4 regions of the Paenibacillus bovis genome follow, and region 3 is predicted to be linked to each of the others. Evidence: riboswitches for the same ligand, from Rfam matches in the RefSeq annotation. Region 3 holds a riboswitch; each other region holds the start of a gene.
What was found. Region 3 has a riboswitch for cyclic di-AMP ahead of kdpF (K(+)-transporting ATPase subunit F). Riboswitches for the same ligand answer to the same signal wherever they lie in the genome.

Region 1 (7,598 bases), 2.3 Mb from region 3:
AGCGAGCCAAAGAACTGTTTGACCAGGGTTATACATTCAAGTTCCTGCCGCATCCGCTGCCTTCCTTATTTGATGGAACACTGAATGTAAATGAGTATCTTCTATTGGATGAAGCACTGGTGCAGACTTCATTTATGCAGTGGACACTGGAAGAGGATGAAATATTGTCTGATGTCTGCTCACGTTTCATGGAACGCAGACTTTACAAATATGTAGAAACGGAATTAATCGACCTGGATATGATCGATGAAATTCGTTCCGAATTTGAGCGAGCCGGGCTTCATCCCCATTATGATCTGGAGATCGATTTCCCGACGGATCTTCCTTATGATGTATTCCGCCCGGGAGATCCCAAAAAAGAGAAACAAATTTTGCTGCTGAACCGTCAAAACAAGGTACAGGAAATTTCGGAGGTATCTGATGTAGTACGATCAATCAGCGGCATCCATCGCGGTCGCTATCATCTGTACTTTCCACAAGAAAAGCTGGAAAGGGTAAAAAATCAGCTGTCCAAGCAGGTAGCAGATATCTTTGAAGACAAACTCGGCCCTGCACAGATGGAATTCGAAATTTAAGTCTACGGATTAAAAATAGAGTATTAGGAAGTAAAGGAGAGTTAAACATATGTTATTTGATACACATACGCATCTGGATTCCAAAGATTTCGACGAAGATCGCAAAGAAGTCATCGAGCGTGCTTATGCGCAAGGGGTGACCCGAATGGTAAATGTGGGATTTGACCGGGAGACGATTCCGACTACCATGGAACTCGTCGAAGCCTATGATTTTATCTATGCGGCTGTCGGCTGGCATCCGGTCGAAGCGATTACAATGCAGCCGGGAGATCTGGAATGGATTGAATCTTTATGCAAGCATGAAAAAGTGGTGGCAATCGGCGAGATCGGTCTGGATTATCACTGGGATAAATCACCAAAAGATGTACAGCATCGGGTACTGCGTGAGCAAATCGGTTTGGCACGATCGATTAATATGCCAATCGTTATTCATAATCGTGAAGCCCACGAGGATATTGTACGTATCCTGAGAGAGGAAAAAGCATCCGAAGTCGGCGGCATTATGCACTCGTTTTCAGGTAGCTGGGAGACTGCCAAAATGTGTCTTGATATGGGCTTCCATTTATCGTTTGGTGGACCGATTACGTTCAAAAATGCAAAGCAGCCCAAAGAGGTACTTCAGCAGGTACCAATGGACCGGTTGTTACTTGAAACGGACTCCCCTTATTTGACACCTCATCCTTATCGTGGGAAACGAAATGAGTCGGCTCATGTGCGTCTTGTCGCCGAGGCAGCTGCCGAGCTAAAAGGGGTCTCACTGGAAGAAATTAGTGAAATTACGACGAAAAACGCCCTTACATTATTTGGCATACGGTGAAAAAGGGAGAAAAACCACTGAAAAACCGAGCTATACGGATATATGAATGAATTTTAATGAATAAATGCTAAAATGTTACAAGATTTTAACTACTTTTTAAGAAAAACGGAGTTGCCTATCGCTTTACAGTGGGGTTGGGTTCAGGATATCATTTCATCAGTGATTTAATCTTGTTATTGATAAACGAGATTCCATGATTCGGTCTCGCTGAGTTTCCTACATAGGAGAACGGGGGAACCAACAGCTGCCTTCAGCATTCAAACCAGTAGTAACGGAAGGCAACATGTCTGATTCCTGATACAGGGTCTTTGGGGTGAATTGGGGATACTTGCGCCATGAGCGGAGGACTCTTCAAAGGGCATGAAATACAAGCAGTTCAAAATGTCCGAACCCGACAGCTAACCTCGTAAGCGATGCAGAGGCAACCTCGCATTTTCTAGTGTTTCCCGAATGTTGTAATCGTCGGAAGCCAGGAAGAGTTGCTCTTGCGCTTTTCCATAGGCTTCTTTTTGTTTTGGCCAAAAGGGAAAGCAAGAGTGTATTATTCTGAATATTACTGTTCAGAATCAGGAAGCCACTAGGACTGACCATGGCGCAGGTACCTATTACATCATGAAAGATTATCGAGTTGGACGGATAATCTTACAGCAACACAAACGGCCTGCGAAAATTCTTATATAGTCGCGTCACATTGTATTTACGTCACAGCTAGACGGCGAGACTATGAAGGAGGACGGAAGAAGTGGGAATGGCTCCTTTCGAAGAAACCCATGGTTCACGCTCATCCAGCATGTCTTACGCGCTGAGTTGGAAGCAGAAAAATCTACGCTTTGCCTCGTTAACTGCACTGGCGGTCATTGCGGTCATCGTTATGCTGCTCGCTGTTCTGTATAATCAGGCAGGCAAAAATATTTATGTTGTCATTGATGGTAAAGCCCAGGAGATGGAAACGCGCAAGCTGATGCTTTCCGACATGCTGACAGAACACCAGATTCAACTGGCACCACAGGATAAAGTATCCATGCCTTTGAATGGCGCAATCCAGGATGGGGATAAGGTCTATATCAACCATGCGGTAGCGGTAAATATTACGGCTGATGGAGATACCAAAAAGGTATATACCACTGCCAAGACAGTAGGCAATACACTGGAGCAGGCTGGAATCGATTTGAAGGAAAAAGACAAATTGAATCCACCAGTCGAAGCTTCGGTCAAGCAGGATATGGATATCAAAGTAGTCAGAACAACTTCATTCGTTACGAAGCAGACAGTCAAGCTTCCGTACGATGTAGTGAAGAAAACCAGCAGTACCATGCTGGAAGGCAAAACCAAGCTGGTTCAATCCGGACAAACCGGTAAAGTGGTCCAGTACATCGAGAAAGTATACGAAGATGGAGAATTCGTCTCCAAGCGTATGATCGACAAAAAAACAACCACCGAAGTTCAGGACAAGATTGTAATGGTGGGTACCAAGAAAGAACAGCCTAAATTGCTTGCAGCAAGTACATCCGACAGCTCTTCCAAATCGGATAAAGGCTTCTCCTATGCGAAAGTCCTCAACAATGTAACTCTTACTGCCTATTCTTCCGGCGAACCGGGTCTGGGTACGACTACCGCTTCCGGTACAAGAGTAACCGAAGGACGTACGATTGCTGTAGATACCAGTGTGATCCCGATGGGTTGGTGGGTATACATTGAAGGTATCGGTTACCGCCGTGCAGAAGATACCGGCAGTGCCATTAACGGCAATAAAATCGATGTGTATATAGACAGCCTGAGTCAGGCCAGATCGTTCGGACGCAAGACAGGTTATACCGTGTATGTGATTGGACCGGTAAAACCTTAGTGTCGCGCCAGGATAGCTGTTGCCTGCATCAGAGCAGCTGTTGTATGATATAGTTATTATTAACCATGAGCGTGAATAGAACCGACAAAAAGAAGAGGATGAATCCTCTTCTTTTTGTTTGTTATACTGGAGACAGATTCATAGATGAACGCAGAAGGGAAGCGTACGGCAAAAGTGATTAAAGAAGTGATTGTGGTAGAAGGCAGAGACGATACCGTAGCGATCAAGCGTGCAGTGGAGGCAGATACGATCGAGACAGGCGGATCAGCGATAGGACCGGCAGTGATCCAACGTGTAAAGCTGGCACAGGAGCGCAGAGGAGTCATTATTCTGACCGATCCCGATCATGCCGGAGAGCGTATACGCAAAATTGTGGCTCAGCAGGTGCCTGGCTGCAAGCATGCCTTTATCCCGGAAAACGAAGCTACACGCAAAGGGGATATTGGCGTCGAGAACGCTTCGCCCGATTCGATCCGTGCCGCACTGGCACGAGTGCATACGGAAATGCCATCCGCAGAAACCCTGATTGACTGGGATGATCTGTTAATGACAGGACTCGTCATGCACAAGGATGCGTCCGAACGACGGATGAAAATGGGCAACCTGCTCGGAATCGGCTACTGTAACGGCAAACAATTTCATAAGCGTCTGCGTATATTCGGCATCACCCGTGAAGAATTTGCCGCAGCACTTTCACAACTGGAATCGGAGGAACAATAAATCAATGAGTGATCAACACGATATCGCCACACCCAGACGAACCAAGGAAATTATCAGCAAGCATGGATTTTCATTCAAAAAAAGCCTGGGACAAAACTTTCTGATCGATGCGAATATTCTGAATAAAATTGTAGAAGCAGCCGATCTTACATCGGAACGCGGTGCTCTGGAGATTGGTCCAGGGATCGGAGCGCTCACAGAGCGTCTTGCCCAGCAGGCCAAAGCAGTGACAGCCGTCGAGATCGATCAGCGCCTGATCCCGATTCTGAAAGATTCGCTGCAGGAGTATTCCAATGTGAATGTCCGTCACGGTGATATCCTCAAGGTGGATCTGCATGAGCTGTTCCGTGAAGACTTTGGCAATGTTGACAAAGTCAGCGTTGTAGCCAATCTGCCTTATTATGTGACGACTCCTATCCTGATGAAGCTGCTGGAAGAGCGCCTGCCGCTCGATAACATCGTTGTCATGATCCAGAAGGAAGTCGCCCAGCGAATGGCTGCAAAGCCGGGAGGCAAGGAATACGGAAGTCTGAGCATTGCTGTCCAGTATTACTGTGAACCGGAGCTGGTCTGCATTGTGCCGAAGACGGTATTTATTCCCCAGCCTAATGTAGAGTCAGCGGTAATCCGTCTCAAGCTGCGTGAACAGCCTGCGGTACAGGTGGAGGATGAGCAGCATTTCTTTGATATTGTGCAGTCTTCCTTTGTGCAGCGCCGCAAAACGATCGCCAACAACCTGAAAACACGCTACTTTGCCGGTGGAGACCGGGAGCAGCTGGAACAGCTGTTGAACCGTGCAGGTATCGATCCTGCCCGGCGCGGCGAGACACTCAGTCTGGAAGAATATGCGGTACTTAGCAGGGTATTTTTGGAAGCCGGCATCCGCTAAAAAAAATCGTTGACAAGATAAATTTGTGACTGATATAATTTAGTGTTCCTTTGACATTACTCTCTTTTTCTGATATACTGGAATAGGAAAAGAGGTGGTTGTAGGCATGGCTAACAATGCGCTTACGGAAATTAAACGCAATCTTGATGCTCATGTTGGGCACAAAATTACTTTGCGTGCAAATGGTGGTCGCAAGAAGACCATTGAACGGACTGGCGTTTTAGAAGAAACCTACCCTTCTGTTTTTACAGTAAAGCTTGATGATGATCATCAAACTTTTGAACGAGTGTCTTACAGCTACGCTGACGTGTTAACCGACTCTGTCGAGATCACCGTCTGCGATGAAGATTCCCAGACGCAGATCGAATACGCAGGGAATTGAATAACTGTTTTATCATAAAACAGTCTTTATCTCCTTTCGGGGTAGAGACTGTTTTGTTTTGTGAATGGACTTCATAATCTATTTTTTTTATAATATGGATTATTCATGCTGACTGGCAGAAAGCCGGTCTGAATATAGATGTAGAACGGACGGACTGTTGAAGGTGGAGGAACCTCATGAAGTTATATGAAAAAGCGCCCGCTAAAATTAATCTGATGCTGGATGTATTACATAAGCGGCCGGATGGCTACCATGAAGTCGAGATGATTATGACGATGGTAGATCTGGCGGACCGGCTTACGATCTCGGAACTGGCAGGAGATACAATCAAAATATCCAGCCAGGCCGGATATATTCCGCTGGACGAGAAAAATCTCGCTTATCAGGCAGCCAAGAAAGTAAAAGAAAAGTACCATATTCGTCACGGTGTACACATTCATATCGATAAGAAGATTCCGGTTGCTGCCGGATTGGCAGGAGGCAGCAGCGATGCTGCGGCTGCACTGCGTGGATTGGACCGCCTTTGGAACCTGCATATTCCGCATGAGGATATGATGGAGCTGGGAGCTTCGATCGGATCGGATGTGCCATTCTGTATTACAGGCGGTACAGCCCTGGCTACAGGTCGCGGAGAGATCCTGACACCGCTGCAGAGTCCGCCGGATTGCTGGGTGATTCTGGCCAAGCCGCCGATCAATGTATCGACAGCGAACGTATACGGCCGTCTGCAAGCGGATCGTATAGCCCATCATCCTTCAGCAGCCAATATGCGTGCAGCGCTGGAGCAGCATTCGTTTGAACGGATCTGCAGTGAACTGGGCAATGTACTGGAAGATGTAACACTGTCGCATTATCCGGAAGTACGCCAGCTCAAACAGGCTATGATTCAGCTGGGAGCAGATGGCGTATTGATGTCGGGAAGCGGCCCTACGGTCTTTGGGCTGGTGTCCAAGGAATCCAAGGTAGCCCGCATTTATAATGGGCTGCGGGGCTTCTGTCATGAGGTCTATGCGGTCAGAATGTTAACCTGAATGAATACAGGTCGCAATCTTGTTCATACCATTGTGCAGAATTTAAGCAGAATGGATGAAAAAGATTGCGATTTTCTTTTACAAACACGTACAAAAATGGTATATTCACTTTAATTATTCGGATTTGGGTATATAATTGTAAATTTTTTGTAGATAGTGAGGAGTTAAAGTGAAAAAATTAAAAAGGAGTGCGCGTCTGGTTGAGTTGACCCAGTATTTGACATCCCGACCACACACGCTGATTCCGTTAACGACGTTTGCTGACCGATATGGAGCGGCCAAATCATCGATCAGTGAAGATTTAACGATCATCAAGGAAGTTTTTGAAGAAGAGGGTGTCGGAGAACTGCTGACACTGGCAGGAGCGGCAGGCGGAGTGAAGTATATCCCGCGTTTGTCGAGAGAAAAAGCTTTTTCCTTTATGAGTGACCTGTGTAATCAACTGGAACAGCCGGAACGTCTGCTGCCGGGCGATTACATCTACATGTCCGATCTGCTTGGACAGCCGTCCATTTTGAATGAGGTGGGTAAAATTTTTGCCTCCGTATTCGCGGATACGCCGATCGATGTGATCATGACTGTAGAGACCAAAGGGATTCCACTGGCACATGCGACAGGTACGCAGCTGAATCTGCCGGTTGTACTGGTACGCCGGGATCATCAGATGACCGAAGGATCGGCAGTAAGTATCAACTATGTATCCGGTTCTCACAAAAGTCTGCATACGATGACCCTGTCACGCCGTGCACTTAAAGAAAAGTCACGCGTGCTGATTATCGATGATTTTATGAAAGCCGGAGGAACGATTCAGGGTATGGTCGATCTGCTAGGCGAATTCAATGCTACAGTAGCCGGGGTCGGTGTACTGCTGGAATCAGGTGCGGTAGACACGGAAGACCGTCTCTGGGCAGATTATGTATCACTCGCTACACTGACCGAAGTCGATGCAAAAAGTAAGAAAATCATGGTGAAACCGGGTAATTACTTTGAAAATGAAAAGTAATACGCGCTGCAACCTATAGAACCCATTTTCATATTGAGAATGCCTATCAATCAATCTTTTCGTAATTCGTCGAAAAACGGCAAAAAAAGCAAAAAGACAAAAAAATGCACAATAAATTTTCAGAAAAAAAGAGGGATTTCCCTGCCATGTGTGGAATTACACAACCAAGTCTTTATGGAAAAAGGTGGTGAACACATATGGAAATAACGGATGTACGACTCCGCCGGGTGAACTCCGAAGGCAGAATGAAAGCCATTGCATCTATCACAATCGACAGCGAATTTGTCGTTCACGACATTCGCGTTATCGACGGTAACAATGGCATGTTTGTCGCA
Region 2 (7,598 bases), 2.3 Mb from region 3:
AGCCGATCTCATTAACGATCTGTTCGAACAGGCCATGAGGCTGGAGCATTTGTTCCAGCAAAATATCCGGTTCCATACAAATAACGCGCAGCTTGTTCTGCCTTTCAAGATCCCGCAAATCCCAGCCAAAGCCGTTCATATCCTCATAGATCTGCTCCGGAAGTTCCTCGAATGTAATGTAAATTCCCGGTTCATTATGCTTAACTGCACCTTCTACCAGAAATTGCATACCAAATGTTGTTTTGCCGGTTCCCGGTTCACCTTCCAAAATTACTACAGCTCCAGGCGGCACTCCACCATATAGAATATCGTCCAGACCTGGTATACCCGTTTGAACAGCCTTCTTTTTCTGCATATACTGCTCCCTCCATCTGTAGAATATTTTAGTCAAGCAAGGGGTAGCTTTGTCCTACGAAGATGACTGTACAGCAATTATAACAACCTATCGCGATTTGGAGAAAGGTATTTTCCATTTTTGTAGAAATAGAGTAGAAATAGAAAGGTGTTTAATCAATTATACCCTTTTTTTCCAATTATCAATGATGTATTCACAATAAATTATTGCGATACTTCCAAGTATTAAACATATTTTCCAGCAGCCCCTCTGCTCAAAGAAAAAGCTGGAAACCATCCAAGATTTCCAGCTTTTGCCTTATATTATTGTTACGCATAATTGCAGTAAAAAGATTAAACTTTTTTACCTATTTTTTCATTATTATGCTCGGGGTTCCAGTGCCTGTTTTAATTCTTCGGAAGAGTTGTTCCACCATTCCTCATTATGACTGACAAGCAGCTGACGAAGCGCCGCTTTTGCTTCCTCATCCAGTCCTTCCAGCATAACCCGGCGCTTGATCGCGTAATCCAGTTTGTTCACATGCTCGGCGAGAATCTTCCAGCCTTTTTTATCTTCTTCATTAATCCACATCTCGCAGGCAGTAGCTCCGGCATAGTTGGCGCCTTCTGCCAATTTGTCTACTGCTACCCATACGACCCATACCTGGCGACCGCCCTCCACCTCTTCACGATTCGGTGTAAACTTGATACCGCGCTCGACCTTGCTCTTGGCATGCATGGCACCAATATCGATACGCGCTTCACCACGATCTACTATTATAGGAGAAACATTGTTCAGATTAATGGCACCTGCGCCAAATCCTTTGTGCTTGCTGCTTTTGGTACTGCTACTGATAATATTGAGAGATACTGCTTTTTTGCCCGGTTGATTTTGTTCCATGAGTCTAGTAACTTCCTCTCTGTATTGGATATATGAGTCATAACTGTTTATAATGGTAAAATGAGTTTGTTCGGCTGTTTTTATTTCTTACTGTACATAATAACATCATCATTATTGTAACGAATATCCTTTTAAAAGCCAACGAAAGTCGATTCCTGTCACTTTTTCGGCAAAAAAGAAATTTAATTGTCTCAAATGTATAAAGTTTACAAATTTATAACCGAAAAAGATTAAAGAACAGGCAAGCATAAGCCCAAATGAGTACGAATAGGCATTGAATGAAGAACAAAGATTAAATTTTTTTAATAATTACAAACCTGATAGTGACGGGCTTTCTCGCTTGCTAACGCATTCATTTAGCAAGTTATCCTTAAAAAAGGATGAATAAACGTTTGCCAAAGTAAAAAACCTCTGTTAAAATAAATCCAGCGAGTTATTAGTAACAACTTTGTAAACTTTAACAATGAAGCTTGTAACTTTTGTCAGAAAAGATGAAATTTGTCGTGAATCGAATATGGACTACGGTGCAATCAATAAGTGTGAAGCCAAATTCCGTGGCACCGGGAAGCGGGGGAACCGTTTTGGGTGAATTGATCTTGTTTCGGAGGGATCATAGGGGAAACCTTCTACCGAATCCTTAAGCTAACCTCGCAGGCATTGGAAGGGGACAAATGATTTTGAATATGAAAAAGAAACTAACCGCCGCAGTAATGGGATTCGCAATTGCGTTTACTGTTATGGGGACTAGCAGTGCAAGCGCAAATTCCAAAATGGACCAGATCATCGAACCAGCCATGGGTACACCATATCGTATTGGTGGAACATCTTTTAGCGGTTTTGACTGCTCCGGATTTACTCAATATGTATTCGGTCAAATGAATATCGATCTGCCTCGCCAATCGACTTCTCAGTATCAAGTCGGCGACGCTGTATCCAAAAGTGATCTGCAAGCTGGGGATCTGGTATTCTTCAACACTACGGGGGCAGGCGTTTCTCATGTAGGCGTTATGGTAAGCAGCAGTCAATTCGCACACGCTTCAACATCCAAAGGCGTACGAATTGATAATATTGATATGGACTACTACCAAAACCGCTATGTGGGCGCTAAGCGTGTAATGAGCAACTTCTCTTACAGCAGCTATGCAGCCGAGTAATTAACATTTATTCTAACTGTATATATAATTCATTTACTAACCGTGAAGGATTCCCGCCAGAATCTTTTGCGGTTTTTTTATTGCTTACTTGTAAGACGTAACAACCTGGGAATAGGTTACATATTTTGAGAAAAATAATTGCTGCAATGTGAAGTTCGACTGTTCAGGTAATTATGTCTACTATATAGTACCCGGATCGTAATTATGGTAAACACATTTTCCAGTAAAAATTAATATTAATTTTTGAAATATCGGGCAAACGCACTTTATAGTACGCTTGTGATTTGTGCGCTGTCGTAAAGCAGCTGATCATGGATATTATTCCTTTTCGGATTATATCCTGGCTATTAAGCTTGAATGTGAACCGTGCCACTTTTATAATCTGTAGTAGCTAACTGTACAGGATGCAGTCCCAGCAAGTGAGACACTATGATATATGATGAGGAGTGACTGTTATGAATCATTTTTCTGTACCTTACTTTCATACTGCTCCCCTCCATGAGCAGCAGGCTGCCGAAATATGTGAATGGGTATACGACCCGCCTTATGATATATATGGATGGATGTCCTGGGACCAGATGCAGGAGCTGGAGATCGAATTTGGAGACCCCGAACTGCGACAGCAACAGTATCTGGCAGTATTGAATAATAAGGGAGAACTGGCCGGCTTTGCGCAGCTTTTTCCTTTGCAGCAGACGATTCGGCTGGGTATCGGCATGCGGCCGGATCTGTGCGGTCATGGCTATGGTGCCGAATTCACCCTTGCGGTCGTAAGAGCCGCTATCCAGCGTAATCCGGAGGCCGAGATTGATCTGGAAGTGCTCACCTGGAACCAGCGCGCGATTCGTACCTACCAGAAAGCAGGATTTCATATTACCGATACGTATACACGGCGTACACCGGATGGCATGAAGCCTTTTTATTGTATGGTTTATGAAAAGGAGAATGCCTAACCTTTTCTTCATAGCAGCATCCGTGAATTCCAAAAAGCACATCCGGCAGCGTATAGACTGCGAGATGTGCTTTTTTGGTTATAAGCCGCCGATACCCGGCAGTCTTTTATTCAACTATCCGACTATTGATATATAAACACACCTGAGTAACGACCGATATCAGATCAGCGATACAAAAGTCATCTCTTCCTCGCCAATCAAAATATTAATCCGATGCGTATCCGGGTCATGAATAACAATCCCGCTGCCTACATGAATCACAGGCTCTGAACCCAGTGCATAGAAAAGATCTTCAGCCAGCGCTTCCTGTACTTCGAGCTTTTCGCTATCCTGAAGCGCTACCCATTCTTCCGATTCCATATGAAAAAACATATAGCTGTCCGGTATCATATCCAGCGCCGCTGTCAGATCCGTGAGAATTTCTTCGTATTCGCGACCGTGTTTTACCCCCATGGCTCTTCTCCTTTCCATCTGCCCATATTGTCACAATTGCCAACTTCTTTCCATTATAACTCAAAAAACTCTTAACAAAGTATCATATTCTGTCGATAAAAAAGTATCAGCTTTTTAAGTAACGCCATCATTCCATGGAAGAGAATGATGCAAGAAATAAACTATACTCATGGACGAGGTGTATTATGCAAATTTCAACAATTATTGGCCTGGCGCTCGGGTTTCTATCCCTGGTGGTTGGTATGGTGCTCAAAGGCGCTCCATTGATCAGTTTGGTTAACAACCCGGCGGCTTACGTTATCATTTTCGTAGGTACGGCAGGAACAATCTTTATGGCATTCCCGATGGCAGAAGTAAAACGTATTCCCAAGCTGTTCGGTATTATTTTCAAAGAAAAACCGCTTATGAGCAAAATCGATTTGGTACGCATGTTCATGGAATGGGCGTCTATTACCCGTCGTGAAGGCTTGCTCGCCCTAGAATCCAAAGTCGAAGAAATTGATAATACGTTTCTTCGCAACGGTATGCGTATGATCATCGATGGTAACGATCAGGAATTTGTTCAGGATGTTCTGATGGAAGATATTAATGCAACCGAAGAGCGTCACCGCTCCGGAGCTTTGATTTTCACTCAGGCAGGTATGTATGCTCCTACACTCGGCGTACTCGGTGCCGTTGTAGGTCTGATCGCTGCACTGGCCGACTTGAGTGATATGGGTAAACTGTCACATGCTATCGCCGGTGCATTTATCGCAACCGTTCTCGGTATCTTTAGTGGTTACGTACTATGGCATCCGATGGCTAACAAATTGAAACGTCTGTCGAAAACAGAAGTCGAAGTAAAGCTGATGATGGTCGAAGGACTTCTGTCGATTCAATCAGGCGTATCAACTATGGCCATCAGCCAAAAGCTGTCTGTATTCCTGACTCCTACTGAAGTTGCAGCAATGGACGCGGATGGAGGAGGTGGAACCAGTGAGCAAGAAGGGTAAACGACATGAACCCCATGAGGAGCATGCCGACGAGAGCTGGCTGCTTCCCTATTCTGACCTGATGACCCTGCTGCTAGCCCTGTTTATTACGCTGTTTTCCATGAGCTCCATGGATGCTGCCAAATTCGAACAGATGGCTCAGGCCCTCAGTGCTGCCTTTTCCGGTGGTTCTGGTGTATTGAACGAGAATGCAATGGCTCCAACTGCTGGTAAAGTGCCGAACAAAGATCCACAGGATTCTACCGCATCTGCTGCTGCCGCACCTTCGCAGGAGACTTCCACTTCTTCCAAGCAAAAACTGCGTGAGCAGCTGAAAAAGCAGGAGCAGCAGGATCTGGAAAATCTCAAACGCAAGCTGGATAAGTATATTAGAGACAATGGTCTGAAATCGCAATTGACGACCAAATTGAATCAGTCCGAATTGAGCATTACGATTAGCGATAACACCTTGTTCGCTTCCGGACAGGCTACCGTCAAAACAGATTCCCGCAAACTGGCCAAGTCACTATCGACCATTTTGCAGGAAATTCCGAATTACGATGTTATCGTCTCCGGTCATACGGATAATGTACCGATCTCCAACTCCCGGTACACATCCAACTGGAATCTGAGTTCGGACCGTGCACTTAATTTCATGCAGATTCTATTGCTGAACAAAAATCTTGATCCACGTAAATTCAGTGCGATCGGTTACGGCGAATATCGTCCGATCGTCAGCAATGATACTAATATCGGTCGTGCCAAGAATCGCCGTGTTGAAGTCGCTATTGTCCGTAAATATGTGGACAATGATGTTAATCCTACGCTGCAATCTCTGACAGGCAATAAATAATCGTGTCTACGATATTTAGTTAATCATTTTGCAAACAGGCAGATACAGAGCATTCTGTGTCTGCCTGTTTTTTGATTTTTTATACCTGCTCTTTGCGTATTGCGATTGAAAACAAAGAAGGGATTGCCTACAATTATAAAAGGACATAAAATAGCAATATTTTGATGTTTTAGACGATTTTTTTGTGCGATTTTATCCACAGAACGCTTACACAGCAAGGTTTTCCACAGCAAAATATAGTTATCCACAATTTTATCCACAAGCTGTTAACAACGAATATTTGTTCGATGTACAAGTACGATAAATAGCCATACCAAAAAGGAAGTGTTTTCAATTTTAATGGAACAACATACGCACTGGATGAGAGAAGCTATTCGGGAAGCTGAGAAAGCAGAACAGCTGGGTGAAGTCCCGATCGGTGCGGTTATTGTCAAAAATAATGAGATAGTCGGACGTGGTTATAATCTGCGGGAGACGACTCACGATGCAACTGCCCATGCCGAGATTTTGGCGATTCGGGAAGCTAGTGAATCGCTTGGCTCCTGGCGTCTGCTGGACTGTACATTATATGTAACCCTGGAACCCTGTCCGATGTGTGCAGGTGCTATCGTACAGAGCCGTATTCCCAATGTGGTCTACGGGACGATAGATCCCAAAGCCGGCTGTGCGGGTACCCTGATGAATCTGCTTCAGGAGCCTCGCTTTAATCATCGTACCCAGGTGCTGGACGGTGTTCTGCAGGAAGAATGCGCCTGGTTGTTGACCCGATTTTTTCGTGAACTGCGCCTGCGTCTCAAAAAACCCAAACCATTGCAGCCTGAGTAAAGGGGGTTCCCGCTATGTCGATGTCGCTTGAACTGTATAATACCCGCAAAGGAATCCATATTCGGCAGCTCCAACCTGATGATGCCGAATCTCTCCTGCAGCTTCGCCTGCAAAGCCGTGAAGCGAATCAGCAGTATGAACCGCGTTATCCGGAAGATTTTTTTACACTGGCCAGTCAGCTGGATCTGATTTACCGGCGCCGCCAGGAAGCAGCAGAAGACCGCGGATACCTGTTTGGCATCTTTATAACGGCACAGCAGGAACTGATCGGCACCGTTTCGCTAAGTCATATCGTTCGTGGTGTAGGTCAGTTTGCCGAGATCGGATATTCACTGAGTCATCTGCTGCAGGGTCAGGGATATATGACTGCAGCGGTCAAGCTGGTTTTGGAGTACGCCTTTCGCTCGCTTGGGCTGCATCGTATCCAGGCAGGTATTATTCCGCATAATACAGCTTCGCGCCGTGTAGTGGAGAAATGCGGCTTCCAGGCAGAAGGCATTGCTCGTCAGCTGGTCAAAATTAATGGCGAGTGGGAAGATCATCAGATTTATGCCATTCTTGCCAGCGATCTGGAGGAAGACTCCTCGATCTCCTATGAAGCGCCGTTACCCCTTTCTGATCCCAATTCCCAATAAGCTATTTTAGTCGATATTCAATCTATCATTATTCAACTTGTATTGAATGATGTGATACTGCTTTTTAATAAGCATATGTTTACTTTAGGTATAAAAGCTTGCCATACACGTCGTCACAACAACACAGCATAACAAAAACCCTCACTGTTCAATGTGAACAGTGAGGGTTTTTGTTGAGACTGTCACAGGCAAAGTACTCTCCTGTAATCGTCTATTTAGATAATGGCATGGATCTTAGTAGCCCATTTCCTTTTGCAGTTGATCCATCGTTACTACATCAGCACCGGTTGGGATGCCCAGTGTAAATGTTTGTTTTTCGTTGATTTTGGAGTACTGGCTGCTTCCTTCCAGCGCTACCTTCACGTTTTCCTTGGTATCCGGATCAGCAAATACTGCATCCATAACCATTTGTTGATATACCGGGAAGTTGTCATCGTTGATAGCTGTATTCACATGGAACTGGTTCAGCGTCATGTATTTATCCAGCTCGTTTACCGATTTGGTGAACTCGTTCTGGGAA
Region 3 (7,598 bases):
GAAACGACAAGCAGATCGCCGCTAAGTCGTCTGGCAATCTGCTGTCCCCGCCGGATATAGATCGATCCGTTCCAATGATATTGGGCCGAAACCATGATTCGTTCTGCAATACCGGTCGGCCCGGTCAATCCCTGCTCGGCACGATGCTTTTCCAGGGTACCGCCTACCCCTTCGGCTACCGTACGCAGTGCCAGTTCACGCAGGACAGCCAGATTACCACGCTCAAAATAATCGCGGTCAGCACTGTTATTCAAATGACCGGCAAAATAACGCTGGAGGATTACCTCCGGCGTTACATCAATCAGACGAACTTCATCCGCCTGCTCCAGTACATTGGCAGGGACCGTACATTTGACTTCACGACCAATATACTGCCGTGCCAGCTCTGCTACTCCCTCCAGCTCATACACATTGACCGTAACCATGATACTGATACCATGCTGCAGTAAATACTGAATATCTTCCCACCGCGTAGCATATTTGGCTTCCGGCCGATTGCGATGGGCAAGATGATCCACCAGCAGCACTTCCGGATTGCGGCTGACGATTTGTTCAATATTCAGATCCTTTTGCTCGGTCTGCTGTCCATCATCCTCTGTCCTGCTCCAGTGAATACTCGCGATTCGCTCCAGGTCTCCCAGCTGCTGCACGGTCTCGGGTCGGCGAAGTGTAGATACGGCACACATTGCCACATCGATTCCTTCCTGCTTGAGCAGTTGACCGTCCCGCAGCATATGATAAGTCTTACCGGAGCCGCTGACGGCTCCGATATAGACTTTGAGTTTGCCATGATGCAGCTTGGCGATCATTTGCAGCAGCTCTTCCGGTGTCTTGCGCCGAAAGGTGCTCATGATTGGGTACGCAGCTGCTGAACAGCCAGATTCAGCTTGAGTACGTTAACAGCGGGTTCACCGAAAATACCCAGCTGCGCAGACGTTGTATTTTCCTGTACCAGCGATTGCAGCTGTTCGGTTTTCAGACCGGTCAGCTGGCTGATACGCGGAATCTGGGCTGCTGCTGCCTGCGGAGTAATATCCGGGTCAAGACCGGAACCGGAATTGGTAACCAGATCAACAGGTAGGGCAGATACAGGCACATCCGGATTTTGCTTCTGCCAGGTAGTTACCGATTCTTCGATCCGTTTGATCAGATCCGGATTGGACGGTGCATAGTTCGGGGAGCCCGAGCCATTGGCATTGTAGTCGATGCTGGATACCCGTCCCTGAAAATAGTGCGGATCGGTAAAAGATTGCCCAATCAGCTCTGAACCAACCACATCCTGGTTGCTGTTATATACGAGGCTGCCTGCCGCTTGATGCGGCATGGCAACTTTGGCAATTCCGGTAATAGCAAGCTGGTACAGTACACAGCACAGAACAAAAAGTATTGCACTCGTACGTAATGTAATCCATACATTTTTCACGTTTATTCTTTCCTTTCCGAATAGGCGGTTAATCTTGCTCATGTATATACGAAAGCGATATGAAAAAGCTCAGATCCATCCTAGACAAACCACTGGATCAGCAAATCAATAACCTTGATCCCGATAAAAGGTACGACTACACCGCCAAATCCATAAATAAACAAGTTACGCTGCAGCAGCCGGCTGGAACTCATCGGCTTGTAGGCGACCCCTTTCATCGCCAGCGGAATCAGAATCGGAATAATGACCGCATTGAAAATCAGTGCCGACAGAATCGCCGAAGTGGGTGAATGCAGATTCATTACATTTAGCAGCTGCATCTGCGGAATAGCCACCATGAACATAGCCGGAATAATCGCAAAATATTTGGCAATATCATTGGCAATACTGAATGTGGTCAGACTGCCGCGTGTCATAAGCAGCTGTTTTCCGATCGCTACTACTTCGATAATTTTGGAAGGATCAGAGTCCAGATCGATCATATTGGCAGCTTCCTTGGCTGCTACCGTACCGCTGTTCATTGCAATCCCTACATCGGCCTGCGCCAATGCCGGAGCATCATTTGTACCGTCTCCGGTCATAGCGACCAGCTTGCCTTCTGCCTGTTCACGGCGAATCACAGCAATTTTGTCCTCAGGGGTACTTTCGGCGATATAATCATCGACCCCTGCTTCCCGTGCTATCGTTGCAGCAGTCAGCGGATTATCACCGGTACACATAATCGTCTTGATACCCATGCTGCGCATCTGTTCAAAACGTTCTTTCATGCCTGCTTTGACCGTATCCTTGAGATAGATCAATCCATAGATCGTATGATCCACCGCTACTGCCAATGGTGTACCTCCTGCCGAAGCGATAGCATCGCTATTAGCCTGCAGGGAAGGAGGAATCGTTCCTCCTTGCTCGGTTACCCAGTTTTTGACTGCATCAACAGCTCCCTTACGCACTTTGCGGCCATCCGGCAGATTCAGACCGCTCATGCGCGTCTCTGCCCGGAACTCGATAATTTCCGCACCCATCCCCAATTCCTGATCGTAAGTCCAGGCCTGCTTTTTCATAAGTTCCAGTACGGATCGTCCCTCTGGTGTCTCATCGTAGGTTGAGCTGATCGCTGCCCAGTATCCTACCTCCTGTGCAGTATGTTCATCTGTCGGTACAAATTCGCTCGCCATCCGGTTACCGTAGGTGATCGTACCTGTTTTGTCCAGAATAATCGTGTTGATATCACCGGAAGCTTCGACAGCTTTCCCTGACATAGCCAGTACATTAAATCGTGTAACCCTGTCCATACCGGCAATCCCGATAGCAGACAGCAGACCACCGATTGTTGTTGGGATCAGACAAACCAGCAGAGCAATCAGCACCGGAACCGCCAGATCAATCTCCAGATAATTGGCCATAAAAGGCAAAGTGACAACTACCATCAAAAAGATAATAGTTAGGCTTATCAATACTGTGTTTAACGCAATTTCATTAGGTGTCTTCTGGCGCTCGGCACCCTCGACCAGACTGATCATCCGATCCATAAAGGATTCGCCGGGGTCACTTGTAATACGTATCATAATCTCGTCACTGATGACCATTGTCCCTCCGGTCACCGAGCTGAAGTCTCCCCCTGCTTCCTTGATGACTGGAGCCGATTCACCGGTAATAGCAGATTCGTCTACTGATGCCAGTCCCTTAATAACTTCACCGTCTCCAGGAATCATCTCTCCCTGGGATACTCGTACAATATCGCCTTTGCGCAGATCGGTAGAAGGCACTTCCATTACTTTGTCGCCATCGACCCGATGAGCCATAATTTCCTTTTTGGTCTTTTTGAGAGAATCTGCCTGGGCTTTGCCCCGTCCTTCTGCCAGTGCTTCGGCAAAGTTGGCAAACAGTATGGTGAACAGTAAAATAACAGCTACTGCTATATTGAAGCCGGTCGATACCGATTCTCCAAACGCATTGGGAACAAAAATCAGTAAAATACTGATGATCAGACCTACTTCAACTACAAACATGACCGGATTTTTCATCATTAATCTGGGATTTAACTTTATGACCGATTGCTGTAAAGCTTTACTAATCAGTTCCCGGTTCATCACGGAAGCTTGATTTTTCATTGCTGATTCCTCCACTTGAAATGTCTCTATTTTCGCGATGCTTTATTTTATTAGCGCAGATAAACTGCTGTCCTATAATGAAGAATTGCGGCCAAGTGATCACGTCGGTTATTCTCCTGGCTGCAGCCTCTCCATCTTTTTACAAAGTTAGCTGTTCCGCAATCGGTCCCAGTACCAGTGCCGGGAAAAAGGTTAATGCACCTACGATAACTACAGCCACGACAAATACCAGACCAAACAGCGGCTGATCGGTACGCAATGTTCCGCTCGTCTCGGGTACAGGCTTTTTCATCAGCAGCGATCCGGCTACTGCCAGCAAAGTTACCATTGAAAAATAGCGTGCAATAAACATAACGGCACCTGTCGATACATTCCAGAATATCGTATTATCGCCCAATCCTTCAAAGCCCGAACCATTGTTGGCTGCCGAGGAAGTAAATTCGTACAGCACCTGGGTCAACCCATGATAGCCCGGATTCGAAATGGTATCCGGATACGCCATGAGTGCAATAGCGGTTGGTGCCAGAATCAGCAGCGGCTGGATCAGCAGCGTCACTGCAATCAGCTTCATCTCTCTGCCTTCAATTTTGCGCCCCAGGAACTCCGGTGTTCGTCCAACCATCAGTCCGGACAGGAAGACCGCGATAATGGCGTACATCAGTACATTGAGCACACCGACTCCTGAACCGCCAAAGACGGTATTTAGCATCATATTGCCTATAGCGACCATGCCTGCGATTGGTGTCAATGTATCATGCATTGTATTGACAGCACCTGTCTCCGATGCGGTCGTTACAACCGAATAGAAAGAAGATTGCTCCACACCAATCCGTACTTCCTTGCCTTCCATCGATCCGGTGCCCTGCTGGATACCTGCCTGTTGAATCAACGGGTTACCCTGGTGCTCACTGACCAGCGAGACGCTCAACATAACAATGAACATCATCATCATGGATACGAACAATACACGGCCCTGTTTGTTGTTGCCAACCATTTTGCCATATGTAAATGGCAGTGATACCGGCACCAGCATCATCAGAATAATTTGCAGCATATTACTGATGCCGCCCGGGTTTTCAAACGGATGTGCGGAGTTGGCTCCCATAAAGCCCCCACCATTGTTACCAAGCTCCTTGATTGCCAGGAAAGTCCCCATTGGTCCTGTAGCAATCTGCTGCTGTGCTCCTTCCAGTGTCTGTGCTGTCACTCCGGTCTGGAACGTCTGTGGTACGCCAAGACCGATCAAGATTATGGCTGCGACACATGCCAGCGGGAGCAGAATACGAGTCAATGCCCGTGTCAGATCGACGAAGAAATTCCCCAGTGGCTTGCCTGCCAGTCCACGAATAAAGGCAATCGCTACGGCAATACCTGTAGCTGGTGAGACAAACATCATAAACACGATAGCTGTCATCTGCGAGAATAACGATAATCCGCTTTCCCCGCTATAATGCTGAAGGTTCGTATTGGTCATAAAACTCACAGCTGTGTTGAAAGCTAGATCCGGGCTCATCGCTCCGATACCTGCCGGATTCAGCGGCAGCTTGTCCTGTACACGGAAAATCAGATAAACCACCAGCAATAACACCGTGTTGCTAATCAATACGGCCGCTGCATACTGCTTCCATGTCTGATTCTCCTGACGGATACCACCAATACGGTAAATTCCTTTTTCCAGCGGACCGAACCAGCGATCCAGTCGTCCAGGCGTATAATCAAATGCCCGTGCAATATAGCCGCCCATCGGACGAGCCAATAAAATAACAATAATCAGGGTTACTACAATGCCGATATATGGAAGAATACTCACAACGCTCTCTCCTGCCTATTTAAAATTTTTCCGGATAAATCAAGGCATAACACAGATACACCAGCAAACCAGCAATAATGATCCATAATAACCAGGTCACTTGTCATTCCCTCTTTCTCCAATGACTCGGGATGACCATTCTGCCAGTCCTCCAAGTGCGAATGCGATGAGTATTACCAATACAATCATCATAATGTCCAGCATAGTTTCGTTGCTCCTTCATAATAAGTTCGGATCCCTATCCACGGCCTGCAGCAGGCATCATTTGTCTGTAACGTTTATTTTCTTCGCCTGCCAGCCGTTTATTACGCTATAAATATAATATTACCAACACGTTGTTATGCGTATTATAAATAGTTGATCCTGTACTAACAGCCAAAATTGGCGCAAAAAAAGAAGCCTGGAGAAAAGCAGAACTTTTCTCCAGGCTTCCTGACAGCTGCCCGTCCTGTCGGTGCATCCAATTCATGCAGCACCAAACAAGCTTCGCAATCTGTTATAAGCCGGATATAAGTTCTCCCTGATACGCTGACGAGGTTAGCTGTCGGGTTCGGGCTGGAAGATTGCCCGTTCCGGAAGGTTCCGGAATTCACCCCGTGTCATAGGCAGTATGAACTGTACTCAGTTCGCAGATTACTATGACGTTTGGTTCCCCCGCTTTCCATGTTCAATGGAAACTAAGCGTTGTGACGTTTTCCTGTATGCTGCTCGGAGCATAATAAAACACAGAGTTTCTATACCCTGTGTCATGAATGGCACAAGTCCTACACTCCCTCTCCATCTGCGCTTACGAGGTTAGCTGTCGGATTCGGGCGGTGAGAGTCGCCCTACCTTCAGACCGATACCATGGTGATCGGCCAAAAGGATTCACCCCTTGCGGTACATATGGTGGCTCTCACACCGCCAGTACTCCCGCTTGATTGGTTCCCCCGTTTTCCGGTTATCCCGGAAACTCAGCAATTACAGAATATAAAACCCAATTATAATGACTGCCATTTACAGCAGCCGCCGATCCCAGATTGGTTGTCCAAATCTGTGAATCTCTAAATCCTGAAATGTATATTACGCCTGTCCTTGCTAACTGTAAAGGTGAAAGAAAAGGCAAAATGAACCTTGATGGTTCACAGATGTTCCTGTACAACAATTATTAATTTTTTATCTATCCGAACCTCTATTTTGCTCCGTTTTACTTTCATTTGCTTGAATTCGACTTTATTTTCATTCTTGTTAACATGGATTTTTGCAAAATAATGAAAATGAATATGTCATTCTTTTCATGAGTGTCACGTTCTGCTCTCCTTCTCGAAATCATAGCTTGTATATATCACAAAAAGCCGAAGCATCTACAATGCTCCGGCAACTGTTGCTTATAGCCTGATGTCCACTAAATAAGCAGGCTGAATAGAGATCCGCACAAAATGGCCTGCCCTGCAATCCAATCTGTAAGATCAGCGGGTATGACGTATCCATATATCCTGCTGCTCATCGGTCATTTCTCCGATCATTTGCGAGAAATTCACGTATTGAGCAAAAGCATCCTTGAGTAATTCAAATTGGGCAAATGTTCCGGTGAACTTTTCCAGTGTCACCGAGCCGCCTATCGATTCCAGATTACCGATACTGCAGCCTTCCATTAGCTTGAGCTCTTTGAGTGCTGGCAGATCGGCCAGAGCGGAAATATCCTCGATCTGGGAATCATACAGAGTAAGACACTCCAATTGACTGTAACTGCTCAGATAGTGGATATGTGGCTTGTGCAGCGCGCCGATATACAGCTTGCGCAGCGGTAGCATACGCCCCAGCTGCTCCCAGTCTTCTTCCTCCCATTCATCAGCTCCGAGAATAGTCAGTTCGCATAGCTTCGGCAGGCTGGCGATAAATGCAGCTGCCTGACGGGTCGGTGCCGAGATTGCCAGCTTGTGCAGCGTCGTCAATTGAGCAAGTGAGGAATAATCCTGCACGGCTGTACCACGGCAATCCAGCTCAGATAGACGTGACAGATTGGTCAGCGGCTTCAGGTCTTGCACCTGGGTGTCCTCAATATTCAAAATCTGCAGATAAGGCAAATTCTGCAGCGGCGACAGATCACGTACCGGATTACGGAACAGATGCAGCTTTTTCAGTTCTCGGCAGTGGGCTAGCGGCGTAATATCCTCGATCTCATTACGGTTCAGCAGCAGCTCACGCACCTGGGTGCAGCGAGACAGCGGACGAATATCACTCAACTGCGCATCAGGCAAATAAATCTGATGGGCTG
Region 4 (7,598 bases), 2.7 Mb from region 3:
ATGCTCCGCCAGTCTGGCAAACCCCGCCGCCGGGAGCCGCTTCCTTTACTCCGTCATCAGGTTTACCAGCCGCTGGTAGCGCACAGGCAGTTCCTGTGCATGGGCATCAGGCTGATCAAGCCAGCGAACCCGTGCTGTCTTCCGGTGCTCATTCGCATAGTAAAAATACCACAGTTGGCAATGCCTCTATGGGTGCTCCAGCTCCAGCAGAGCATCGGAATACAGGGGCTTCCGTGCATCAATCTACTGCGCTACCTGTGCATACAGTCAAGCCGGTGCGGATCGATCCGATTATTCTCGGCACCGTACTGGTACTGATCAATATGGTCTATGTACTGTTTGTAGTGCTGCAGTTCTCCTATTTGTTCGGAGCGCCGCAGGGCAATCTGCCGGATGGCAGCACCTATGCCGAGTATGCCCGCAGTGGATTTGCAGAGCTGGTGCTGGTAACTGCTTTGAACTTTGTAATTATGCTGTGCGGACTGCTCTATGCCGGACCCGCTGGCCGAGGACTGATGCGTCTGAATAATGGACTGCTGTATGTACTCGTATTATGTTCCGGTGTGATGTTATATTCGGCTTTTACCCGTCTTTTGTTATATGAGCAGGCGTATGGTTATACGACGATTCGATTTCTTGTTCATGCTTTTATGATTTTCCTTGGTGTGCTGCTGATTGTGGCAGGGCTGCGAATCCATTTTCGTCGATTGCCGCTGGCGCGCTGTTATATTATCCTGGCTCTGGCTGCCTATGTGCTGGTCAATTATGCCGGTATGGATCGCCAGATTGCCAGCCGCAATATAGAACGTTATGAACAGACCGGGCAGCTGGATATGGATTATCTGACGAGTCTGTCGGCTGACGCCGTACCAGAGCTGTTGACGTTTAGCCGACAGCATGAAGTGCCGGGTCTGGCCGCCGGCCTGCATGAACACTGGGCCTATCTGTTTGACCAGGACGAGGGATGGCAGTCGATCAATCTGAGCAACTATCTGGCGATTCGGGCGCTGCGCCAGGATAATCAGCGCTAATGGAATGTACCGCTAATTATATTTCGATTACATCATAAATAATTCGTACAGGAAAGGGGAACAAATGCATGTTTACATTACAATCTGTGATTCGTTGGAACAGTGATCCGGCTTATTTGCCGGTAGGAGAATGGTTGAAGCATCTGAGTGATCCACAGGATGGCTGCGCGCAGCAGATGGATTCGCAGCAAGATACGGTCGAAGGACTGGAGATTCGCATCGTCAGCATTATGCCGGATTCATGGAATACGTATGGACAGGTACGGATACCTGCACATATGGTACCGGAATCGGGTCTCCAGCCGGGGGATGTATTCACGCTGTGGGATCAAGGTGATGTGGGAGAAGTGATGCTGCTGGAAGGTCCGCGTTTTCGATTAAGCCCGTATCCGTACCTGCAGGAACAGGATATGGAGCCCAAAAAGGAATGGGACAGCTGGCAGCCTTACAGGCATATGCAACTGTATTAATATTATCTGTACTGGCATAAAAATGCATTGCAGTAGCACACTATTATTCACCTGTTCAGAGACTGATGTTTTTATAAAAAGCCAAAAGCACACTGCCGGAAGGACAGTGTGCTTTCGCATGTGAATATAAGTTATTCCACTTGAATAGAGATTTTTTAAGGCCGCATATTCACTATTCGCGGCTTGCGATTCACCAGATAAATGCTGATTCCGATCAATACCAGGCCAAGCAGCAGGAACCAGGTGAACGGCTCATGCAGCAGCAGTGTACCGATAAATACGGACAACAGTGGCACGAGGAAAGTATAGGAAGCGACTTTGCTCGCATCTCCGGCACCCACCAGAGTGAAGTAGATAATCCACGACAGGGCAATCCCGAAAATAATACCGAAAATGAGTCCGATCAGATACGGTGCATTCCATGTAATTGCTGCCCAGCTCTCGGTTGCCGAACCGGAAGCTGTAAGCACCAGCCCGCCCAGTGTGCACTGAAAAGCAACCATCCACAGCGCATCGACTTTCTGATTCGCTTTTTTGATATACACGGTTCCAAGTGCCCAGCTAAGTGCAGTCACAAGAGCCAGTACAACGCCGATTACAGCCACATGTCCGGAGAATCCGCCTGCACTGACCGAGATGACACCGGCAAATCCGAGGATCAATCCGATAATTTTCAGTGGTGACATGGATTCACCGAGCCACATCCAGGCAAACAATCCGACGAGTACCGGCTGCAAATAGACGAGGACAGAGAACAGGCCGGATGGCATATAGAGCAGGCCCAGTGTCTGCAGTCCATAGAATAGTACAACGTTCAAAATAGCGGAAATAGTATAGGCTTTCCAGTTGTCCCGCCAGCGAATCAGCCGGCGGCGCGGCAGCAGGATCAGCATGAGCAGGACGCCGCCGCCCAGTGTGCGCAGACCCGCGAATAATAACGGCGGTGTATAATCCAGCGCCAATTTATAAATGGACCAGGAGATGCCCCACAGAAATACCAGTGCAGCAATCAGCCCAGCCCGTTTGAGTGGTGTCAAGGTGTTCATGATGTTCTTCCCTTCTGTTTCCGGATCGAGCAATATGATGTTCGTGACGATACGTCTTGCCGCGTGTTCGTCAGCTGCATCGGTCAGCCTATTTACCCAATCTTATAATGAATCGCTCCTAATAGCTGCCGAAGCAGCCTGTCTGATCATACGCCTTTTTATACGGCAATTCAATAGCAGGCACAGGTATATACAAGCCAAAAAGGACGCTGCATGCTCCGGCAGTGTCCTTTCTTCGATCGTTCCCGATTCCTGCATAATCTTCCTTTTAGGAACCCGTATGCTGGATATCTCCCTCCAGCGGATCGACCAGATTTCCCTTGAATACTTTGAGATACTTGTATTCGCCGTTGATAGACAGCTTTAACAGACCGTTGTCAAAATCGGTATGCTGATCCTTGAAAAAGACTCCCTGTGTTACGACAGGCTGATTGGTCTCATAGCGAATCTGGTAACCGGCAGGGGTGCGAATTACATCGACCTCGACGCCGTCTTCATGAGTCTCCTCCAGCCGGGCCTTCATCCGCTGTACCGCCACGATATGGATATCGACTGCTCCCAGCTGTTCCAGCAGATCGTTAACGATGGAGCCGCGTGTAATTTCCTGCCAGCGGGATTGTGCCGACTGGCCAATAATGAGCTGGGTAATCTGCTGCTGAAGCGCCACTTCTGCAATAACGACAGCCGGCTCGTCATTCTCGTCCACCTCGATGATAAAGGTACCACCGGCTTCCTCTGTGAGCTTTTTCCATGAATTCAGATAATTCTCCTGCTGCATATCCAACTCGCTGACGGGTTCATTCAGCACCGTAATGACATACAGCGGAGACTGAAGCAGCTGAGCCAGACGGATCCCCCGCCTGATCAGTCGTTCACCATTAGGGCCGTAGTAGACCCCGACCATAATTTTCTCATCATTCATCGCTCTATTCTCCTTTTGCTCGGTACATAGTAGTTGTGTCTATAGTCACTCTTAACCAGCTTCGCTCAAAAAGAATAATAAGCCTGCGCATAATCGCTTAGAAATTGCCGCTCGGTCAGTGGCTGTCTGTACAACAACGAATCTGCGGATTCACTTTGCCGGATCATATAATTGTGCAATGCTTCGATCGCCAGCTGGGCACGGGTATGTCCCCAATTCTGCCGGTGAACGTGTACATATTCCAGCGCCTGCTGCACGGTCAGCCCTTTGAGACGCTGGAATACCGAAGCCCAGCGTACCAGATCAAGCCGGCGCAGCCCGTCGGAGAATTCGTATTCGGCCCAGCCGGAACCGTCTGCCAGCGAGATGCGCAGCAGACCGCAGTGCAGCATTCCGCAGCTATCGGGCAGGGAGAGCCGCTGATGATCGTATAGATAGATTTCCAGCGAACCTACACAGGTGGACGAGACCGAAGGGATGTGGGGCTGTGCAGAGACCGCAACTACATTTTGCATGAAAGACACGCTCCTTGGAGGAATGTTTGGTTGTCAGCTATCATAGAGGGGAATTTGGCTGGACGTAAACAGACATCTGGCATCGTGGCAGCCCGTATTTGTCATGGAAGCTTCATGTAATCGCATTCATCACTGGTAATCTTATCGCTGCCTACCAAAATCAGGCGTTTGCTTCCGTTTTCATTTTATGTGAATAAATGAGTGAAAATAAGAGAAAACGAGAGCTATATCGCGTATATATCCTTTTATTTCGCATCCAGTCGATATAGGAGCCTACCAGGCAGTTTGAGCAGTCTTTACAACGTTCAGCCGCGGGAGTATGATTCGTCTCAAGTTCATAAGACAGCGCTGATCGCAGCGCACACATACCAGCTGAGTTTTTGGGATACAGCCATGCTGTATGCAGAGAGCGGGGGAACCATCGAGAAGGACCGCAGCGGTTTCTTTTCAGGGGTGAATCGGACGACAGGATGTTATGGAATTCTGTTGGTCTGTAGGGAGACTCTTACTCCCGAATCCGGCAGCTAACCTCGTAAGCTGAAAATAAGAGAGGCGACAATTGTCATGCCATCCGTCAGGGATATCTCTGCGCGGATGTCGAAGAAGCTGACGAAGACCACCTCTTCCTCGGCTTCTTTTTTGTTGCCTTCATACTACTGGAGGAGAAGAGAAATGGAATTGGAGCAGGAACATCATTTGCCGGAAGAATATATACTGGTATCGCCGGCTACCCGGGCTGGAGAGCAGTTTGTCCAGCTGTTAAAAGTAAAAAAAATCCCGTTTGCTCTTATCGTGAACAGTTATGCCGAGAAGGTACGGTTCGAAGGAATGGGTATCGAGCATGTGATACTGCTGGATACGCAGCGCCAAGAATTGTGGGTTATGCCGAACCTGAATATCGGCAAAGTCTATTTATTTGAACGCAGTCTGCCGCTCTGCTGCCGCTATATCCAGATCTGCCGCTCATGGACGAGCGAACCGGTCTATGTCATTACTGAAGGCAGCAATTCGCGCATGATTTATAAAGGACTGGGAGCCAATTATATTATCCATACCAATGGCGGCAGTGCCGCTTTTTTACTGTGAATATAGGAGGATCTCCATACCGCCAGAAAAATCGTAAATCCGGCTGAATCTCCGCTTTTGCATATCCCGAAATGGGTAATAGGTTGCTAACCCGTTATAGCTGCATCCGGGCGAATTTTTGGAGGTGGAGATGATGGCATTGGAACAAAAAGTAGCCCTGGTTGCAGGAGCTACCGGATTGGTCGGTCAGGCATTAACCGAACTGTTGATCCAGGCACCTGAATACAGCGAAGTGATTGTACTGGTACGCAAGCCGGTGGAACGATGGCAGCAGCATGACCGGCTTCGCCAGGTAATCGTAGATTATGAACATCTGGAGCAGCAGCGCGATGAACTGCGGGCTGACGATATATACTGCTGTCTGGGCACGACAATCCGCAAAGCCAAGACACAGGAAAACATGTACCGGATCGATGTGACCTATCCGCTGGAATTGGCACGCATCGCCCATGAAGAAGGAGCTACGCAGTTCCTTGTCGTCAGTGCGATGGGGGCAGATTCGCAGTCCTCGGTCTTTTACTCCCGCATCAAGGGCGAACTGGAGCAGCAGCTGGCACAGATCGGATATGAGTCGCTATCTATTGTCCGGCCGTCTCTGTTGCTCGGCAAGCGCAGGGAATTCCGGCTGGGGGAACGTACCGGTGCCATACTGGCAAGAGTATTATCTCCGCTGTTTATCGGTCCGATGAACAAATACAAAGCCATTTCCGCAGAGATCGTTGCAGAAGGCATGTACCGGATTGCCTGCCGCAAGCCGCAGGGAACCGTAGTCTATCTATCCAACCAGCTGCATATTGCTGCCCGTCCTGTTAGCCGTTAAACGGGAGAATAGCGATGCTGCACAATCAATGGCATGGTAAAATAAACAGAAGCAAGTATAATGTAAATGCAGGTCTGTGCTTGAAGACGGACATGAATTTCAATTACAGAATGGAGTACAATCACATGCCTCAACTGGATGCCAAACAAGCGGCGTCGATGATCGAACGCTGGATTTCTTTCTATGATATGGATAATGCCAAAGCCTGGGACAAGGATGACTATCCGTTTATCCAGACTTCCTGCCGTCAGATGCGGACAGCGATTCAGGCTTTGCGCGGCAAAGGACCAACCGCTCCCGGAGAGCGCAAAAAGGTCGCTGCTGCCCTGGAGGAATTTATCGAGGATTCTTTTATGGACGATGCCAATGAATGGGAGCCGGAAAACCGTGCTTTTGTCAAAGAATCAATGGCTGCTCTTCAATATGCTGCGGGCTTTCTGCAAAAATAAGATCATATCATGATTGAGGTGGAACACGATGAAGCAGCCTGACCCTTGTTCGCCTGCACAGCAGTCGCTGCAGATTACCCTGTGTCCGGTGGAAGAGTCACATATTATATTGAATCTGTATCCGTTCTATCTGTATGATCTATCAGAAATCTGGGAACGCCAGCCGAATCGGCATGGCGTTTTTGAAGAGGAAGACAGCTACCGTACGCTCGCCGAGCAGAGCGACGTATTCCGTATCTGGTGGCAGCATCCCGGTATTCTGTTTCCTTATTTGATCCGTGTTGGCGGTATTCCGGCCGGATTTGCCCTTGTGGCTACCCCTCCCTATATCCCTACCCATGAGCCTATCGACTATTTTATGCACGAGTTTTTTATAATGCGTCCATTTCGTGGACAGGGACTGGCTGCGCAGGCAGCTCGTCACATTTTCGGCCAATTCCGCGGTTCCTGGGGACTGCATACGAATCCGACAGAGCATAATCAGCATGCTATTCACTTCTGGAATCGACTGTTGGCTGACTATACCAACAACAAATACAGCAGCGAGCTGATAGAAGGTTCGGAAAATGAACAATTCTTGTCCTTCCGGTTTGATCAGCGTCAAATATGAAATTTCTCATTATGCATTTCTTTTTCGTGGACAGCGGATTACATTTTGTGTAACATAAGCATAATTAATTTTGCCGGCTGATGCCCGGGCCGCGTGTCCGCAGGGATAGCGCCCGGCAGCTGACCGCTGCATCCATGAACAGGAGTGTATATATGAATAAAAAGTCTTCAAATCCGGGATCGGCATTTCCAGGTCCCAAAACGGACGGCTTTTCCAAGTCGGGCTTTATTCTGGCAGCGATTGGCAGCTCGGTCGGTCTCGGGAATATGTGGAAATTCCCGTATATTACCGGCAAGTACGGTGGCGCAGCATTTTTCCTGCTGTTTATCATCTGTCTGATCGTTGTGGGCCTGCCGATTCTGCTGGCAGAGATGGCTATCGGCCGCGGTGGGCGGGGTAATGCTGCTTCATCGCTTTTCAACATTACAGGGAAAAAGCAGTGGAAATGGGTAGGTGCGATCTCCGTAGTCACTTCTTTCCTGATCATGTCCTATTATGGCGTGGTCGCAGGATGGACGCTGCATTATACGGTAGGTTCATTTAGCGGAGCCTTGAACAAGCCGGGGACCGATTATTCGGCGACCTTTACAGCTTTTGCCGGCGGATACATGCCGCTGTTCTGGCAGGCTGTCGTGATGCTGATCACCGG

Region 1: linked by a shared signal. The riboswitch ahead of AR543_RS03020 (resuscitation-promoting factor) and the one ahead of kdpF (K(+)-transporting ATPase subunit F) in region 3 are both predicted to bind cyclic di-AMP.
Region 2: linked by a shared signal. The riboswitch ahead of AR543_RS03305 (C40 family peptidase) and the one ahead of kdpF (K(+)-transporting ATPase subunit F) in region 3 are both predicted to bind cyclic di-AMP.
Region 4: linked by a shared signal. The riboswitch ahead of AR543_RS01620 (hypothetical protein) and the one ahead of kdpF (K(+)-transporting ATPase subunit F) in region 3 are both predicted to bind cyclic di-AMP.

The regions. Positions count from the first base shown of each region.
Region 1 covers NZ_CP013023.1:689,577-697,174, forward strand. The annotation lists gene AR543_RS03010 (HD domain-containing protein) at 1-575, shown strand, start outside; gene AR543_RS03015 (TatD family hydrolase) at 625-1,392, shown strand; cyclic di-AMP (ydaO/yuaA leader) riboswitch at 1,588-1,820, shown strand; gene AR543_RS03020 (resuscitation-promoting factor) at 2,135-3,238, shown strand; gene rnmV (ribonuclease M5) at 3,413-3,958, shown strand; gene rsmA (16S rRNA (adenine(1518)-N(6)/adenine(1519)-N(6))-dimethyltransferase RsmA) at 3,963-4,847, shown strand; gene veg (biofilm formation stimulator Veg) at 4,954-5,229, shown strand; gene ispE (4-(cytidine 5'-diphospho)-2-C-methyl-D-erythritol kinase) at 5,406-6,260, shown strand; gene purR (pur operon repressor) at 6,430-7,263, shown strand; gene spoVG (septation regulator SpoVG) at 7,461-7,598, shown strand, end outside.
Region 2 covers NZ_CP013023.1:749,994-757,591, reverse strand. The annotation lists gene AR543_RS03315 (ATPase domain-containing protein) at 1-355, opposite strand, end outside; gene AR543_RS03310 (YwhD family protein) at 716-1,234, opposite strand; cyclic di-AMP (ydaO/yuaA leader) riboswitch at 1,768-1,906, shown strand; gene AR543_RS03305 (C40 family peptidase) at 1,918-2,388, shown strand; gene AR543_RS03300 (GNAT family N-acetyltransferase) at 2,844-3,341, shown strand; gene AR543_RS03295 (hypothetical protein) at 3,501-3,794, opposite strand; gene motA (flagellar motor stator protein MotA) at 3,980-4,786, shown strand; gene motB (flagellar motor protein MotB) at 4,770-5,618, shown strand; gene tadA (tRNA adenosine(34) deaminase TadA) at 5,958-6,443, shown strand; gene AR543_RS03275 (GNAT family N-acetyltransferase) at 6,464-7,078, shown strand; gene AR543_RS03270 (hypothetical protein) at 7,313-7,598, opposite strand, start outside.
Region 3 covers NZ_CP013023.1:3,028,618-3,036,215, reverse strand. The annotation lists gene AR543_RS13040 (histidine kinase) at 1-851, opposite strand, end outside; gene kdpC (potassium-transporting ATPase subunit KdpC) at 848-1,423, opposite strand; gene kdpB (potassium-transporting ATPase subunit KdpB) at 1,504-3,531, opposite strand; gene kdpA (potassium-transporting ATPase subunit KdpA) at 3,671-5,341, opposite strand; gene kdpF (K(+)-transporting ATPase subunit F) at 5,361-5,441, opposite strand; cyclic di-AMP (ydaO/yuaA leader) riboswitch at 5,853-6,035, opposite strand; cyclic di-AMP (ydaO/yuaA leader) riboswitch at 6,110-6,310, opposite strand; gene AR543_RS13015 (SMI1/KNR4 family protein) at 6,790-7,598, opposite strand, start outside.
Region 4 covers NZ_CP013023.1:373,918-381,515, reverse strand. The annotation lists gene AR543_RS01645 (DUF4153 domain-containing protein) at 1-1,031, shown strand, start outside; gene AR543_RS01640 (hypothetical protein) at 1,100-1,501, shown strand; gene AR543_RS01635 (DMT family transporter) at 1,657-2,547, opposite strand; gene AR543_RS01630 (universal stress protein) at 2,816-3,469, opposite strand; gene AR543_RS01625 (hypothetical protein) at 3,535-3,984, opposite strand; cyclic di-AMP (ydaO/yuaA leader) riboswitch at 4,345-4,538, shown strand; gene AR543_RS01620 (hypothetical protein) at 4,657-5,070, shown strand; gene AR543_RS01615 (oxidoreductase) at 5,201-5,890, shown strand; gene AR543_RS01610 (hypothetical protein) at 6,016-6,339, shown strand; gene AR543_RS01605 (GNAT family N-acetyltransferase) at 6,368-6,949, shown strand; gene AR543_RS01600 (sodium-dependent transporter) at 7,102-7,598, shown strand, end outside.